2 regions of the Ensifer sp. VA4 genome follow, and region 1 is predicted to be linked to the other one. Evidence: riboswitches for the same ligand, from Rfam matches in the RefSeq annotation. Region 1 holds a riboswitch; the other holds the start of a gene.
What was found. A riboswitch is a leader RNA that binds a small molecule or an ion and turns the genes downstream of it on or off. The one in region 1 is predicted to bind cobalamin.
Positions count from the first base shown of each region.

Region 1 (5,112 bases):
GCTGCGCAAGGGACCGGAGTGCACGCGGCCACACGGGCGACCGCAACGCTTGGCGAGCCACTGCTCGTCAGCCGTGCCGGTGCCACGAGCGGCGCCGGCAGCAGCGTCGACATGCTGGTGACCGGCTCGATCGATTTCGCCCGCCATGAGCGCGCCCTGCAGGTGGCAGTTGCGGCCGATGGCGCCGCGCAGGGCGGATGCTCCAAGCCACCTGCCGATGCCGGCGGCCCAGGGTCTGCCACCGTCCAGCCTCCGCCCTGTAACACGCCCTAGCCCCTTCAGGCTTCGATCTGGACATCTCCCAGCGGCCGCGAGCAGCAGGCGAGGATGTAGCCCTCGTCGATCTCGTCATCGAGAATGCCGCCATTGTGGCTCATCTCGACCTCGCCTGCGACCTTCATCACACGGCAGGTGCCGCAGATGCCGCCCTCGCAGGCCGCGCCGATCCTGACGCCGTTGGCGCGGGCCGTCTGCAGGATCGTCTGGCCGGGCTTTGCCACCACTTCCTTGCCGCTCATGGTGAAGGCGACCTTGGCCACCTGACCGTCGCCGTCATCGCCGATACCAGCGCGCACGGCGATTTCTTCCGCAGCCGGCGCGGCCGCCGGCTGGAAGCTCTCCTCGTGATAGCGGCTCATGTCGAAACCGGCTGCCTTCAGCATCTCGCGCACACCGCGCATGAAGGGCTCCGGCCCGCAGCAGAACACCGTGCGTTCCAGGAAGTCGGGAGCGAGTAGCGGCAACTTGGCACCGTCGATCCGGCCGCGCAGACCATGCCAGCCGTGACGTGCCTCATGTCCCTCGACGATGAAGCCGAGGTTCAGCCCGGACATCTGCGTTGCCAGGACCTCGAGTTCCGAGCGGAACAAAAGATCCTCCGGCCGACGGGCGCAGGAGATGAAGGTGACGTCCGTCTCCGGCACGCAGTCCGCCATCCAGCGGGTCATCGACATCATCGGCGTGACGCCGGAGCCGGCCGAGATGAACAGGTACTTGTCGCCCGGATGGCGGACGAAGCTGAAATCGCCGAGCGGCCCGAAGGCCCTCAGCTTCATGCCCGGCTTGAGATGGTCGAACATCCAGCGGGTGCCGATGCTGTCGGCCTGTGCCTTCACCGTGACCGCGATCGAGAGCGGCCGCGATGGCGTCGAGGACAGGGTATAGGTGCGCATGACCGGTTCGTCCGCGACCGGCAGTTCGAGGGTGACGAACTGGCCAGGCAGGTATCGAAACCAGGCCGGCTTCTCCGCGCGGAAGGTGAAGGTCATGACATCGGCGGTCTCGACGACCGCCGAAGTGCATTCGAGCATCTGCTGCCGGTCGATCCAGACATGCAGTTCGTCGAAATGGTGGAAGGAAGGTGCCATCTGCATGTCAGGCGACCTTCGACAACGGAGCCGCATCGCCCTCGAGGCGCTGCTCCATGAACTTGCAGTACCATTCGACGAACTGCATCACACCGCCTTCATGCTCCGGCGAATAGGGGCCGGACTCATAGGCCGGCGAGCGGATGCCGAAGGCGTTTTCCTCGACGATCTGGCGATCCTGGTCATTGGTCTCGGTCCAGACATGGGTCAGGTCATCGAGCGTATAGTCGACGCCTTCGACCGCATCCTTGTTGACCAGCCACTTCGTCGTCACCTGCGTGAGCTCTGGCCCGAGCGGCAGCACGCGGAAGGTGATGGCGTGATCGGAAAGCACATGGTTCCAGGTGGTCGGGTAGTGGAACATCAGGAGCGTGCCGATCTGCCTCTGCCGGACATCGGCCGACAGCGCCCTTTTGACGGCCGCTGCACCCGACATGGTGTAGCTTTCGGCATTATCGACCAGCGGCATGCGCGCGGCGCGGAACTGGCCGGTCGGCGACATCCGGAACTCGCTCGGCAGGCCCTCTGCCTCGCATTTCGCCCAATGGGCGGCGATCACCGGATCGTCCTTGGCGCCCTGCACCCCGGTCGCGGTCGGCGCTTCCGGATAGGTCCGGCAGAGTTCGGGGTGATTGGCGGCGCAATGGTAGCACTCGCGGTTGTTTTCCCAGACGAGCTTCCAGTTGCCCTTTTCGATGATGGTGCTTTCGAAGGCGACCTTGGTCTCCCCCAGCCGGTGCGGAGCGAGATAGGGGGTGACCAGTTCACGGAAGGCCGCGAAATCCGCCGGCGTCTCCGACAGGTTGATGAAGATGTAGCCGCCGACCGTCTCGCAGTGGATCGGTTTCAGGCTGTGGGCCGCCTTGTCGAAGTCCTCGCCCATCTGGCGCGCGAAGAGCAGCGAGCCATCGAGCTCGTAGGTCCATTGATGATAGGGACAGACGAGCTTCGCCGCGGACCCCTTGTGCTGCGTGCAGACGCGGGAACCGCGGTGCCGGCAGGAATTGTGGAGCGCGCGGATCGTACCCTGGCGATCACGGGTGACGACGACGGGAAAATCGCCGACCTGGACGGTGAAATAGTTGCCGGCCCGCGGGATCTCGCAGTCATGGCCGATGAACAGCCAGTCCTTGTACCAGATGTTTTCCAGATCCTGCCGGTAATAGTCGGGATCGATGTAGAAGGCCCGATCGAGGCTGTAGCCGTCACGCCGGCCCTTCAGCTTGCGAAGCATATCGGTCTTGGTATCCATGTCCTGTCCTCATGCGCCATGTTTCGGAGAGGCAGGACAGGAACCCGCACGGGCGCACCCATGCGTTTCAGGCTCCGATCCGGCTGCCCGCCGCAACCCGTTACGGTTATGTCCGTCAAGGCTGGTTTCCGGGCTCAGGAGCCGTCCTTTGCGGACCAGCCCGGCGCCTTCCCGGACGGAACCGTCCAGTGGCTTTTGCCGAGGCTTTCGCTCCACCACCGTTGCGGGGGCAGCGCCGGGATTTGACCGGCTTCCCAATTCTCCGCCTCCCCTTTGGAAGGCGACACCTTGAGTAAGGCTATGTAAGCGCGGAAGGCGTCCTGGCAGACGCCGGATAGCGACATCCAATTCCAGAATGACGACACGACAGAAACCGTTCTCCCAAACCGGCGTCGGGAATTTTTCACTTTATAAACAGACAGATAGATCAAATATTGGGCATATGCCACCTTTTGTGGCTGATATGGCGCAGGCGCGGGAAGACTTCGCCCGTTTGCGACATTTTCATGAAAGTACCGGCGCATCTTCCGCCAACGAAAGGAAATCCTTCATTAACCATAAGGCACTAGGCTTGCCGGTGGACGAGGATGTCCCGCAGGCAGATGGCGCATGGCAAAACTCAGATATTACGACGCAGCGGCCGAGAAGCCGCCGGCCGTCGTGCCGAAGACGGCGGTTCACAGCGAGTTCCTGCGCACCGGCAGGATCAACCGCCGGCAATGGGCGCCGAGCGAACGACGGTATCTGAGCTATGAGGAAGTCGCGGACAGAACCGGCAAGAAGCTCGCGACCGCCGGCGACACGACGCACAAGCGGATCAACGGCTTTCACGCCTCGATCCAGTTTCCGAAGCTGATCTTCCACCGCACGCTCGTCGGCAAGCCGCATCTCGGCTATTGCCATGTGACGGCGGCGCGCACCGCGGTGACTCCTTCCAAGGACATCACCTGGTCGTTCTATTTCGCCAATTTCTTCAGCGACCTTGGTGACGAGACCCATTTCTTCGACCGCATCCAGAGCGGCTATTCCCGCATGTATTTCGCCGTCGCGATCGAGCCGAACGCCGAAGACGGACAGATGGTCATCAACCGCAACGTCCGTGACAACGGGCTGCTCTTCCGCACGGACGACCCAAAGGTTGCTCTCAAGAACGTGCTGATGCTGGGTGCGCGGGACGACGCGCTGCGCCGCATCATCCGCAGCCTCTGAGCCAGCAACCGATCCCCGCAAAGAAAATCGTTCTGTTTTCCCGGCACGTCCGCTAAGGAAGCGTCGGAAAGGAAACGGCATGGCAGAGATCATCGACACGGGTATTGAACCGGACCGCGCGATCGAACGCGCCTGCGCCGTTCTTGCCGAAGGCGAACCGGTCGCCATTCCCACCGAAACCGTCTATGGCCTTGCTGCCGACGCGACCAATCCCGACGCGATCAGCCGCATCTACGAGATGAAGGGGCGGCCGCGTTTCAATCCGCTGATCTCGCATGTTTCCGACATGGCCATGGCCGAGGCTCATGTGCGCTTCGACCCCCTGTCCCGACGCCTGGCGGAAGCGTTCTGGCCCGGCCCCCTGACCTTGATCCTGCCGCAGCGGCCGGAGAGCACCGTGCACGCGCTTGCCTCGGCCGGCCTCGATACGCTTGGCATCCGCATGCCCGACGGCTTCTCGCGCCGGGTGATCGCTCGTTTCGGGCGGCCGCTCGCCGCACCCAGCGCCAATACCTCGGGCAAGATCAGCCCGACCAGTGCGGCCCATGTCGATGCCGATCTCGGCGAGAAACTGAAACTGATCCTCGATGCCGGCCCAGCCGAAATCGGCTTGGAGTCCACGATCATCAAGGTCGACGGCAACGAGATCCGGCTGCTGCGCCCGGGCGGCCTCGATGCCGCCGAGGTCGAGCGCCTGCTCGATCGTCCGGTGATCCGGCCGGAAACGGCGGGCGCAACGATCGAGGCGCCGGGCATGCTGGCCTCCCACTACGCGCCAGGCGCTGCCGTGAGGCTTGATGCCGCCGATGTGCGCAGCGGTGAGGCGCTGATCCGCTTCGGCGGCGACCGGATCGCCGGCGAGGAACAGGCGGCCGTGGTTCTCGATCTCAGCCCGACCGGAAATCTTCGCGAAGCGGCAGCCAATCTCTTCGACTACATGAAGCGCGCGGACGCCAGCGGGGCGGCGACGATCGCCGTCGGGCCGATCCCTTCGGAAGGATTGGGCGAAGCGATCATCGATCGGCTGCAGCGGGCGGCGGCGCCGCGCGGGTGAGATGGCGTGCGGCATCTCGTCCGCACCGCGATTGCGGTTATGATCGCAGTCGATACGAACCGAGGATCGTGTCTTCATATCAACCGGTCCGATAGCGCGCGCAGGCGCAACACGAAGGCAGGCCTATGACGACGACCCTTCCCTCACCCGAACTCATCGCCTCCTTCGTCGAGATCGTCGGCAGCGCCAATACGCTGACCGCCGAAGCGGACAAGGCCCGCTATCTCGTC
Region 1 covers NZ_JBVQPO010000001.1:202,716-207,827, forward strand. Annotated here, with positions in the region: partial or broken gene AC0C6X_RS01035 (glycoside hydrolase family 25 protein) at 1-132, shown strand, start outside; gene AC0C6X_RS01040 (FAD-binding oxidoreductase) at 279-1,373, opposite strand; gene AC0C6X_RS01045 (aromatic ring-hydroxylating oxygenase subunit alpha) at 1,375-2,619, opposite strand; cobalamin riboswitch at 2,722-2,925, opposite strand; gene AC0C6X_RS01050 (DUF6656 family protein) at 3,229-3,828, shown strand; gene AC0C6X_RS01055 (L-threonylcarbamoyladenylate synthase) at 3,908-4,882, shown strand; gene AC0C6X_RS01060 (FAD-binding oxidoreductase) at 5,008-5,112, shown strand, end outside.

Region 2 (5,112 bases), on a different contig from region 1:
AGCAACGATGTCCAATACCGTGCTGATGCAGATTTCCGAGGGCATTGCCCTCCTCACGCTCAACCGCCCGCAGAAGCTCAACGCGCTGAACTACGAGCTGATCGACTGGCTTCTCACCCTTCTCGACACGATCGAGGTAAACGATAATGTCGGCGCCGTGATCATCATCGGCGCTGGCGACCGCGCCTTTTCCGCCGGCGGCGATATTCATGAGTTTTCCGAAAGCGTGGCCAAGGGCGTGAACCCCGCCGTGCGCGATTTCGTCCGCCGCGGCCAGGGGCTGACGGCCCGGCTCGAAGCCTTTCCAAAGCCGGTCATCGCCGCCGTCAACGGCATCGCCTATGGCGGCGGCTGCGAGATCACCGAGGCCGTGCATCTGGCCATCGCCAGCGACAGGGCGCGCTTCGCCAAGCCCGAGATCAAGCTCGGCATGCCGCCGACCTTCGGCGGCACCCAGCGCCTGCCGCGCCTTGCCGGCCGCAAGCGCGCGCTCGAACTCTTGTTGACGGGCGAGGATTTCTCGCCCGAGCACGCACTGGCGATGGGGCTCATCAACCGGGTCGTCGCCCATGACGCGCTGATCCCTGCGGCCCGTGACCTGGCCAGGCGCATCTTGGGCTATTCGCCACTTGCCGTTCGCTCGATCATCACCGCCGTTACCCGCGGCCTCAACATGTCGATCGCGGAGGGGCTGCTGGTCGAGAGCGAACAGTTCGCCCAGATGGTCCCGACCGACGATCTCTCGGATGCGCTTGCCGCCTGGAAGGGACGACGCATCCATGAAGACGGCCCGATACGCTGAGCGCCTCGGCAACACGGCAAAACGGCGGCAAGGTGCGAAGGCCTTGCCGCGCTATTCGTCACGTGCGGGCGAAGCCGAGAATGAAGAGCGCCAGCGCGCCGATCGAGGCGACGGTGCGCACGTGGTTCCACCAGACCCAGTCGATGAGATAGCGCTGCTGCCAGAGATCGGTCGCGGCCTGGCCGGTTACCGCAGCGGCAAGCGCATCGTTCATCGGCACGTTGAAGATGATCGTGACCAGCAGCACGCCGACGACATAGGCGATGCCGCCTGCCGCGAGCAGCCATCCGCCTTCACCGTCCGAGAGGAGGGCCATGATCACCAGCGCCAGTCCGATCAGCGCCGTGCCCATGAAGGCGCTGAGGAAGAACGGGTTCTGGATGACGTCATTGATTGCGTTCATCGCGGCGATCCCCTGCTCCGGCGGCAGCCGCGACAGGGCCTGCATGATGCAGACCGAGAAGATGAAGAACAGGCCGGCCATCAGGCCGGAACCGATGGCGGCGATGAAGGCCAAAGCGGGGATCAGCGAGATCATGCGGCGACACTCCAGACACCGGTTGCTGCGGTCTCCCGGACGTAAGTTGCAAAGTCACGCGGCCGCCGCATAAGCAGGTGCTCGATATCGGACGTCAGGCTGGAATTGCGCCCATCGAGCACGGACGAGAAGAGATAGCGGATGAGTTCGACGTAGTCATCCGGCAGCCCCTCGGCTCGCATCTGCGCCACGAAATCGGCAAGCGGCACGGACTGGTAACCGATGGGACGCCCCGATGCCGCGGCGATCTCCGCGACGGCCTCGGCGAAGGTCAGAAGCCGCGGCCCGGTCAGTTCATAGATCTTGCCGACATGCGCGTCGTCGAGGAGCGCAAGGACGGCGACATCGGCAATGTCGTCGGCGCTGACGAACGGTTCGGTGACCGCGTCCGGCGGCAGGTAGACCATGCCGCTGCGAACCGCGTCCATCAGGAAGGCTTCGCTGAAATTCTCGAAGAACCAGCTGGCGCGAATGATCGTCCAGTCGGCGCCCGAGGCCTGCAATTCGCGTTCGGCCGCCTGCGCCGCATCCTCGCCGCGCCCCGAAAGCAGCACGAGCCGCTTGATGCCGGCACCGACCGCAAGCGCGGAAAAGCGGCGGATCGCCTCGACTGCACCAGGCACGGCGAGATCCGGCTGATAGCTGACATAGACACGCTCGACATTCTCGAGCACCGGCGCCCAGGTCGTCTCGTCGTTCCAGTCGAAGGACGTCTCGGCCGAGCGCGCCCCGACGCGCACCGCGACGCCCTTGGCGCGCAGCCGCTCCGCGATGCGACGCCCCGTCTTGCCCGTACCACCCAGCACCAACGTAACCTTGCCAGACATGATCTTTCCTCCCGATTCAAAACATGAGTAACTCTCACATTTGCAAATGTGATAAATCCTCGTATTTTGGGAGTCAAGACAAAATGCGAGGATCACTCATGATTGAGCCGACAGGCACCCTGCCGATTGCAGGCGAGGACGACACCGCGCTCCGCCGCACGCCCAGCCAGAAGCGCAGCCGGGAGCGCGTCGAGCACATCCTCACCTGCGCCTCCACGCTCATCGCCGAGAAGGGCAGCGATGCCATGCGCATGAGCGAAGTGGCGGAAAAGGCAGGGATTTCGATCGGATCGCTGTACCAGTATTTCCCGGACAAGTCGGCGATCGTGCGCACGCTCGCCGAGCGCTACAACGCCTATTCCCGCGAATGCATCGAGGGCGAATTCGCCAAGGTGACGTCGATGGCAGAACTGCGCGACGCCTTCGGCGCGCTCTTCGATACCTATTACGACATGTTCCTCGCCGAACCGGTGATGCGCGACATCTGGTCGGCGATGCAGGCCGACAAGACGCTGAGGCAGATCGAACTGGAAGAAAGCCGCATGACCGGCCGTCTGCTCGGCGATGTCCTTGCCCGGCTCCAGCCGCAACGCCCACGCGCGGCGATCGACGAGGCCGCGTTCCTGATCATGTATCTCGGCGAATGCACGATGCGGCTCGCCATCTCGGTCGACCGCGCCGAGGGCGGCCGCATCGTCGAGGCCTACAAACAGATGATCCTTCGCGATTTTGTCGCTGATGAAGCGGCCGGCGGCGCAGGCTCAATTGACAACGCCATGACACGCTCATAATCATCAGCGATCGATTGGTTCCCGAGACGCGAACGTGTGTCGGGAGTAAACGGGAACGTGACGGATGGACCCAAGCTGGGCATTCAAATCACGGCCGACCCCGCGACTGTAGAGCGACGTCGATCTTGCCGTTCCGGAGCGATCCGGGAGAAGCCACTGGAAGAGACCGCGAGAGGGTGGTCGGACTGGGAAGGCGAGGCAGATCCCGGGCATTTCGCCCAGCGCCGTGAGCCAGGAAACCTGCCACTCGATACGGGCATAGGGCCCACACCGGGAATTTCCCGATGCCATCACGGAGGTTGTCATGGCTACGTCTACCATTTCGAGCACCCCGCTCTCCCTCAGCGATCGTCTGACCGCTGGCGTCATCGCGCTTCTCATCGGCGCATTCCTCGTCTTCGGCGCCGGCCTTGCCAACTCGGCCGTGCTGCACGACACCGCGCACGACACCCGCCATTCCTACGGCTTCCCCTGCCACTAAACAGATGTCTCGGAACGTAGCTTACGTTCCGCACCGACGTGTCTGCGGACCTGAACGCATCCGGCCTGTGCCGGATGTGGGTGTTTGTGCATGCCGGTTCGTCCGGCGCACAAGGGCCGTCCGCATGGCAGAAAGAACGGAAAGGCCTGCAAACCACGCCAGAGCGCGTGGCTTTTGTCGTTATCGAGGGAATTCAAGATGATTGTCAGAACGCTTCTGGCCGCGATCGTGGCTGGGCTGATTGCCGGTGTCTTCATGACCGGCGCCCAGGAATTGAGGGTCACGCCGCTGATCCTGCATGCAGAACAATTCGAAGGCGAGGCTCCGGCCACTACCGAGCAGCCCACCGGCCAGCCGGGGGCGGCGCAGCCGGCCGCAGAGGGGCACGACCAGCATTCGTCGCTGAAGGCGGTCTCGCCGCTCGGCGCCGTGCTCGATGCGCTGTCGCCGATCACGCCGGCCTATGCGCATGAAGGCGAACACGAGGAAGGCGGCATCATGTTCGGCCTGAGCCGCTTCTCGGGCACGCTGATGGCGAACCTCGTCACCGGCTCCGGCTTCGGCCTTCTGCTGGCCGGCGTCAGCCTGGTGATCGGCTATCCGATCACGCTGAGGAACGGTGCGCTCTGGGGCGCCTGCGGCTGGCTGGCGGTGCACATGTTGCCGGCAATCGGCCTGCCGCCGGAATTGCCGGGCTTCCCGGCCGCCGAGCTCGGCGATCGCCAGGCCTGGTGGCTGGCAACCGTCGCCCTCTCTGCCGTCGGCCTTTATCTCGTCGTCCTGCGCGAGGAGATCGTCGCAAAGGTCGTCGGCCTCGCGCTGATCGCCGCGCCGCATGTCTACGGCGCACCGCAGCCGCTCGACATCTCCAGCAATGTCCCGGCCGTGCTCGGTGCCGAATTTGCCGTTGCCGCCCTCGCCACCACGCTTGCCTTCTGGATCGTGCTCGGCGTCGTTTCCGGCTTCGTCAACGAACGTTTCGCCAGGGCGAACTGATCCGGCCGATCCCGTGCTCATGAGAGCCTGAACAAGCAAGCGGCGGGGGTTCAGCCCCCGCCGTTTTGCATGAGATGGGCTCCCAGCCGTCGGCGACGATCGTCCGGTTCGAGCAGCACGCAGGTGTCGCAAAAGCTGCCGCCTTCCGTTCGGAAATAGAGGCAGCAGCCGCTGCGTATCCGGTACTGGCGCGACAGCCGCTCGCTGCTTGCCGGATCGATAGCCGAGATCTCCTCGTAGCAGAGTTCTTCCGAGAACAGCGGCGACCCCGGCCTTTTGACGATTGCCAGCGCCTCGGCCATGCCGCGCGCCTCTTCGCCGATCGCCCGTCCGATCTCCAGGAAGGCGCCGGCAAGCGAATCCGCCGCCAGCCGCCACTGCGCTCCGGAGGAAAGCCCCGTCCGCCGTTTCAAGACGGCGACGACCGGCGCCAGATGGGCGGTGAAGCCGCGCTCGAAAGCACTGCCGCGTTCGCTCTCCTGCGGCACCGCGGTCAGCCGATCAAGATGGAAATGATAGCGCCTGCCGGCAATCCCCCGCCCCTCATGCAGCCGAACCCAGTCCTCGAAGCGAATGCCGGCGATTTCTGCGTGAAGCCCCGCGCCGAGATAGAACGCGCCGAGAACCACACTCAGTTGCCGGCTATAAAAGGCGATCAGATGCGCCGCCCGGATTCG
Region 2 covers NZ_JBVQPO010000020.1:42,529-47,640, forward strand. Annotated here, with positions in the region: gene AC0C6X_RS27400 (crotonase/enoyl-CoA hydratase family protein) at 8-802, shown strand; gene AC0C6X_RS27405 (anthrone oxygenase family protein) at 861-1,340, opposite strand; gene AC0C6X_RS27410 (NAD(P)H-binding protein) at 1,337-2,167, opposite strand; gene AC0C6X_RS27415 (TetR/AcrR family transcriptional regulator) at 2,266-2,958, shown strand; cobalamin riboswitch at 2,957-3,220, shown strand; gene AC0C6X_RS27420 (CbtB domain-containing protein) at 3,263-3,439, shown strand; gene AC0C6X_RS27425 (CbtA family protein) at 3,638-4,435, shown strand; gene AC0C6X_RS27430 ((2Fe-2S)-binding protein) at 4,486-5,112, opposite strand, start outside.
Region 2: another riboswitch for cobalamin. It lies ahead of AC0C6X_RS27420 (CbtB domain-containing protein); the one in region 1 lies ahead of AC0C6X_RS01045 (aromatic ring-hydroxylating oxygenase subunit alpha).